2 regions of the Paenibacillus sp. FSL R7-0333 genome follow, and region 1 is predicted to be linked to the other one. Evidence: predicted binding sites of a transcription regulator. Region 1 holds the regulator's gene; the other holds the start of a gene.
What was found. The regulator LexA, encoded in region 1, represses DNA repair genes until DNA is damaged. The targets are predictions, from matches to a motif close to CGAACATATGTTCG.
Positions count from the first base shown of each region.

Region 2: a site for LexA is predicted at 1,523-1,536, ahead of MKY86_RS33090 (putative DNA modification/repair radical SAM protein). Genes of this name have one in related genera too.

Region 1 is NZ_JBBOBZ010000001.1:3,926,364-3,929,777, forward strand. Features, by position in the region: gene MKY86_RS16375 (HAD family hydrolase) at 1-195, opposite strand, end outside; gene MKY86_RS16380 (hypothetical protein) at 231-758, opposite strand; gene MKY86_RS16385 (DUF896 domain-containing protein) at 806-1,015, opposite strand; gene MKY86_RS16390 (LysM peptidoglycan-binding domain-containing protein) at 1,125-1,541, opposite strand; gene lexA (transcriptional repressor LexA) at 1,739-2,365, shown strand; gene MKY86_RS16400 (L,D-transpeptidase) at 2,554-2,892, shown strand; gene MKY86_RS16405 (hypothetical protein) at 2,972-3,190, opposite strand; gene MKY86_RS16410 (hypothetical protein) at 3,305-3,414, opposite strand, start outside.
Region 2 is NZ_JBBOBZ010000001.1:7,655,760-7,659,173, forward strand. Features, by position in the region: gene MKY86_RS33085 (TIGR03915 family putative DNA repair protein) at 1-168, opposite strand, end outside; gene MKY86_RS33090 (putative DNA modification/repair radical SAM protein) at 168-1,478, opposite strand; gene MKY86_RS33095 (hypothetical protein) at 1,672-1,863, shown strand; gene MKY86_RS33100 (glycoside hydrolase family 3 C-terminal domain-containing protein) at 2,175-3,414, shown strand, end outside.

The DNA of each region.
Region 1 (3,414 bases):
GATCAGCTTCGTGAACGGATACGTCTCATAGGATTCGTACAGTGTACGGGCTTCCCTGCGAACAGCAGCTTCCAGCTCCCCGGGATCAACGGAATCTCCAGCAGCCTCACAAGCATAGCGGAAGGCTTCTTCCACACTGCGGTCATCCCACAGCAGAGTATCGTCAAGGTCAAATAGTACGGCGGTAATCGGCATTTGTTCTTCCACTCCCTATATGCTGGTCTGTCTTCCTATTCGTGCACAACCTCAATGTTGTTGTTCTTGGCGAACTGCTCCAGGCGTTCCCCCATCGCAGCAGTGTCATATCGGTTAATCAGCTTGGAGAAAATCCACTGCTTGCGCTTACCCTTATACTTAATAGTAACTACACTGCGCGATAAAGTGATCTTCTCAATATCCGCCGCAGCCAGGAAGCGTTCGCGGTTATATTTAATAGTAGAGATACGCGCACGCTCAACCTTAAGGAACGGACGGCGGAAGAACAGCAGCGCAGCAAGCAGGAAGTACAGCACCACACCCAGCCAGTTGGCCAGAATCCCGCTTCCTTTGGCTTCGTCAATTGAGCCGACCACCCAGAACATGATGCCAAGCAGCATCAGTACAACGGGGAATACAATATTGCGGCCTTTGAAAATATCGATGCTTTTCGCGGCAGTCTTAGTGCTGGAAGTGTAAATGGAGTCCTTCCCCTGCTTCTTTCTTTGCTGGTTAATTTGCTTGGTGTTGCGTTGAACCATTCTTTCCCAAGAACGGGCCATGTAAGTTCCCCCTAGTCATCCTGTATTATCTATGAAAAGGCAACAGGCTAATGCTTAAGTCCGTTATTGCCTTCTTCATGCTCCGGATTGTCCACAATTTCGATAGTATCAAGCTGGGCCCGAAAGTTAGTGCGGATATTCCCCAGGTAAATCTCGCGGAGCTTGGCACGTTCAGCCAGTTCCTCTTCATTCAGGCCGCCGTTCTTAGCTTTGCGTGCCAATTCATTGATACGTGCGACCAATTCGTCAATATTCAATACGTTTCCCTCCCTCTAAATTCATTTTAACTTTGCCATGAGAAAAAGAGCTTGTCAAGGTCTACCCCCTGAAAGCTCTCCGAGTCGATCATTAGCATGACACATTCCTTCAATATACAGGTAAAGTCAGAATATCTCCGGCCTTAATGACGCTGTTCTCCAAATGATTACTCTTCATTATTCCTTCTATATATACGGCTGTCTTCATGTCCTCAGGCTTGTTGCTTAACGCAATACTCCATAAGGTATCCCCGCGTTCGACTACAATCCGCTTATCCGGCTTCATCGACGAGACCGAACCGGCAAAAACATTCCCCACCACAGTGAATCCCGAAATAACAAGCATCAGCACCAGGAGAATCTTCATCAGGCTGACCTGACGGAATAGTGATGAGAGCGCAGCGACACTATGAAGAATCGCGTCCTTGATCTTGGTTACATTACTATGAGCAGTTGGATTACCGGGAGCGGACACCTCGATATCCTCATTATTGTAGATGCTGTTGTATGTACTATACTTTAACATGATTATCATCCTCCAAACACATGTTCTTGCTTTCGAAAATAATATAACACGAACATGTGTTTCGATCAATAGTTTTTTCGGAACATTTGTTCTCTTTATTTCCGTTCTCTTATTTCCCTCATTTTAGAACTTATGTTTGTACGAACGGAAGTTCTATGTTATAATTTTCCCAAACATAGTATATGGGGTTGATACCGATGTCAAAGATTTCTAGTCGTCAGCTGGCGATCCTGGAATTTATACGTAATGAAGTCCGCAGCAAGGGTTATCCTCCGTCCGTCCGCGAGATTGGCGAGGCTGTCGGACTGGCCTCCAGCTCCACCGTGCATGGTCACTTGGACCGGCTTGAGAAGAAGGGCCTGATCCGGCGTGACCCAACGAAACCGCGTGCCATTGAATTACTCGGCCAGGAAGATTCAGAGAATGTGCATCAATTCGTCCAGACCGTTACCCGCATCCCGGTAGTGGGTAAGGTTACAGCTGGTGTTCCTATTACAGCTACAGAGAATATTGAGGATTACTTCCCATTACCTGCTCACTACGTAGGCGATAACAAGGTATTTATGCTATCTGTCCTTGGTGACAGTATGGTGGATGCCGGAATTATGAACGGGGATTATGTCATCGTACGCCAGCAGCAGACTGCCGACAATGGCGATATTGTTGTAGCGATGACCGAAGAAGATGAAGCAACTGTCAAGACCTTCTACAAGGAACGGGATCATATCAGGCTGCAGCCGGAGAATCCGGCGTACGAGCCTCTCCGCCTTAACCGCGTTACGATTTTGGGCCGGGTCATCGGATTATTCCGCGATATCCACTAATCTACTCCCCGCTTAACAACAGGCTGCTCCGCACCATGCGAAGCAGCCTGTTTTATGTTCATTTTACTTCGTGTAGTGGCCAAAAAGCTGTATACAAACATTTGTTCGCATTCGGCTTTTTGGCCATTTTTTCTGCGAACCGCTGCATAGCTCCGCACATATCCTGTTACAAAGGAGTGCTGATCTGTATGCCCAATTACCGAATTATCGTCGATCTGTCACAGCGCATGCTGTACCTGCTGGATAATGACGTTGTCACCAGAGGCTTCCCTGTCGGCATCGGCAAAATGTTAACCGTCTCGCCTGTAGGCGAATACACCATCATTAACAAACAGCCCAATCCGGGCGGTCCGTTCGGTGCCTTCTGGATGGGACTGTCCAAGCCGCATTACGGCATCCACGGAACCAATGACCCATCCTCCATCGGCCACATGGTCTCACACGGCTGTATTCGTATGTATAACGCAGATGTTCTGGCTCTAGCCGCCCTCGTTCCCATAGGTACCCGTGTCACCATCCGGGAATAGGAACGTCGCAAAAACCCTTGAGACGCCAGATTGCGTCCCAAGGGTTCCTGTGACTCATATAAATTAGAGCGGATACAGACTACAGCACACTTCTCAACAGACGGATAGCCACCGTATTCAAACGGATGGCCTCGCGGATCGATTCTCTGGCTGCCAGCAGTTCTCTTCTGGCCCGCGAACCTCTAGGCACCCTGCGCAGATTCTCATTGATTTCTTCCAGTCTCTCCAGCAGGATTGCCCGCTGTGTCAGCAGGACATTAATGGCTCTGCGAATCCGGTTACGTTCTCTTTGGCTCATCTTTACACCTCTTTTACACTTGGATAGTATAAGAGATGCCAAGAATGGCTCCAAAGATTGTGTGATTCGGCAGTAATGTTAGTTAGAGCTGCAGGTAGTGGGCAGCGAATCTGCTTACTTCTTGTTCAATCGTACCCGGAATTCAAATTCATCGCGTCTATAAGTCATTCCGGCCAGCACAATGTACTCCGGTGTCCATTTCTGTACAGGTCCGGCATAATCAG
Region 2 (3,414 bases), 3.7 Mb from region 1:
GTCTTTGTCGGTCTCAATCCATTTCGCTTCCAGCAGCAGGCCTATTTCCCCGCCTTCAGCATGAATCGCCAGCGGTTTCTCCTTCCAGGCATAGCTCTCAAATACACAGCACAGCAGACCCTCGAAGCTTCCGTCATAGGTGTACGCCAGTGCGGACGGCTTGAACATCAGGCCTTCGCTCCTTTCTTGAGCAGGTCCCAACCATCTGCTGCCGGAAGGGCCGACAGGTTGAAGTCGTCGAACAGCGTGAGCTGCTCCACCTGCGGCTGCTGGAGAGCGAGCTGCTCCCCGGACATGAGTGAACGAAGCAGCGTATGCTCGCTTACCTTCAGTCCCGCAAGCGGCTTGTCCTTGCAGGTGATGAAGAACTGGGCACGCTTGAGGACCACTCCCAGCTTCTTCAGCGCATGGAAATCGAGCGATCCGGCCCGTCTGGCCTTCACGATCCGCTGTGCACTTCTTACGCCGATGCCGGGTACACGCAGCAGCATTTCGTAAGGGGCGCGGTTGATCTCAACGGGGAACTGCTCCCGGTGGTTAACGGCCCAGCTGCATTTGGGGTCCAGCAGCGGGTTGAAGTTCGGCACGGCCTCATCCAATAATTCATTCGCCTTGAAGCCGTAGAAGCGCAGGAGCCAATCGGCTTGATAGAGCCGGTGTTCCCGCAGCAGCGGCGGTTTGGTGTCTAGTGCGGGCAGGAGGGAATCCTCCACCACCGGGGTGTAGGCGGAGAAGAAGACGCGCTTGAGCGAGTATTTACGGTATAGGCCTTCCGTCAAATTAAGGATTTGGTAATCCGTATCAGGCGTTGCCCCCACAATCATCTGGGTACTCTGTCCAGCCGGAGCGAAGCGGGGAGCATGGTTATACTTGACGATATCGGAGCGGTTCTCCTTGATCCGGCTGGTAATCAGCCCCATCGGCTTCAGGATGGATACCTTGCTCTTATCAGGTGCGAGACGTCCGAGGCTCTCCTGCGAGGGCAGCTCGATGTTGACGCTCATGCGGTCGGCGAGCAGCCCAAGTCTGGACAGCAGGGCTTCGTCTGCTCCGGGGATGGCTTTTACATGAATATAACCGTTGAAATGATAGACATTGCGCAGCAGCTCAAGCGCTGAGATCAGCTGCTCGGTGGTGTAGTCCGGATTGCGCATAATGCCTGAGCTAAGAAATAGTCCTTCTATATAATTACGGCGATAGAATTGCATGGTGATATCTGCGATCTCTTCGGGGGTGAAGGCTGCCCGGCGAATGGGGTTAGATTTGCGGTTGATGCAATAGGCACAATCATATACACAACCGTTGGTCATAAGCACCTTCAGCAGCGAGATACAGCGCCCGTCCGCCGCGAAGCTGTGGCAGATGCCCATCGCGGAGGTGTTGCCGAGCGCCCCGGCCTGACCCTTGCGGTCGGAACCGCTTGAAGTGCACGCCACATCGTATTTGGCGGAAGCGGTCAGAATCTCTAGTTTCTCCATTACATCCACGGTCTCAATCCCCCTCATATGTGAGCATTATATATCGAACATACGTTCTTGTCAAAGGTATACCCCCCTTCTTGGCCGCCTGTAAAATGTATGCGCATTCCTTCTTGTGCTATAATAGAAACTGATGGTTCATGGAATGAGGAATCATATGGTTATTGAAAATCGGGTTAGGAGTGTTGCTGAAGTGAGAGGATATAACATATGGCGGCCCATCATGCTGATTGCGGTTGCACTGCTGACAAGACAGTTAGTGACAAGTGTGTGCCTGATGTTCGGCATGTCGCAGGAATCGGCAGGCAGTGTAGCCATGCTGGGCATGATCGTTGCTGCTCTTATTATGTACAACCGCATGATGAAGGGCCGCCGCCGCAGATAAAATCAATAGAAGATCCGGCCGTATCTCTTCAGGCGGAGCGGATTGCATAGGAACAGGCTTGAAAGACGCCCGCACAGGTGTCTTTTTATTTTAGAACTGTCTTTTTAACTAAAAAAATTTATGCAGACAGATGTGCATCCCGGCGATCCGGCAAGCGGTGCTTGAATAATCTGGCTGGAGCTTATATTCTTAGAAGGATATGCTATATGATGGACCATACAGATTCAAGGCAACGTATATTCCCTGCAGGGAGGGCGTTATCTATAGAATCAACCCACAGCATGGGAAATGAACATACAGGAGGAAACCAATTGAGTACACAGAACATTGGAGTGCCGTTAGAGGGTTTTGCAGAATTTAGCCGGACGGTAGCCGCAGAGGGTGCGGTACTGCTTAAGAATGAGGGACAGGTGCTTCCGCTGGGTAACGGTGAGAGCGTTGCTGTTTTTGGCAGAATACAGGTGAACTATTACCGCAGCGGTACAGGATCGGGCGGTAGCGTTCACGTTGCATATACGACGAATCTGCTGGATGGACTGCGCAGCAAGAAGAACATTAGCGTGAATGAAGAGCTGGCTGCAGCCTACGAGGCTTGGATCGGGCTTAATCCGTTCGATGACGGCGGCAAGGTATGGGCTGCGGAGCCGTGGAACCAGAAGGAAATGCCGCTTACGGACGAGCTGGTGAAACAGGCAAGAAGCCAGTCAGCCAAAGCGGTTGTGGTTATTGGGCGTACGGCGGGCGAGGATCAGGATAATGCCGATACCGCAGGCAGCTACCGGCTGACGGAAGATGAGAAGGCGATGCTTGTCTCGGTTACGGCTCATTTTGAACAGACGATTGTGGTGCTCAACGTATCCAACATTATCGATATGAGCTGGGTAAATGACGCCGCTTATGTGAACCCTATCTCTGCAGTGATCTATTCCTGGCATGGCGGCATGGAGGGCGGCCACGCGATCGCCGATGTTCTGGCCGGCGAGGTTACGCCAAGCGGCAAGCTGACGGACACCATCGCGTATTCCATTGAGGATTACCCGTCGACCCGCAACTACGGCAATGAGTTCAAGAACCTGTACGAGGAAGATATCTATGTGGGCTATCGTTATTTCGAGACCTTCTGTCCCGATAAGGTTCAGTATGAATTCGGCTACGGGATCTCTTACACGACCTTCAAGCTGGAGCCAGAGGAAGCGAAGCTGGTGAACCAGGCGGGCGAGCCGCAGATTGAAATCGGCGTCACCGTAACGAATACGGGAGCCGTATATGCCGGTAAAGAAGTAGTGCAGGTGTATTACGAAGCGCCGCAAGGACAGCTGGGTCAACCGGCCAAAGCGCTGGCAGCCTTCGCTAAGACTAAACTGCTGGAGCCTGGTGAGTCTCAGCGCCTTACTGTAAGCTTCCCGCTCCATTCCATGGCTTCCTATGATGACGCCGGAGTGACCGGGCACGCTTCCGCTTATGTGCTGGAAGCCGGAACCTACCGCTTCTATGCAGGAACCAGCGTCAAAGCGGTATCAGCAGTGCTTCTGGATGGACAAGAAGGCTATG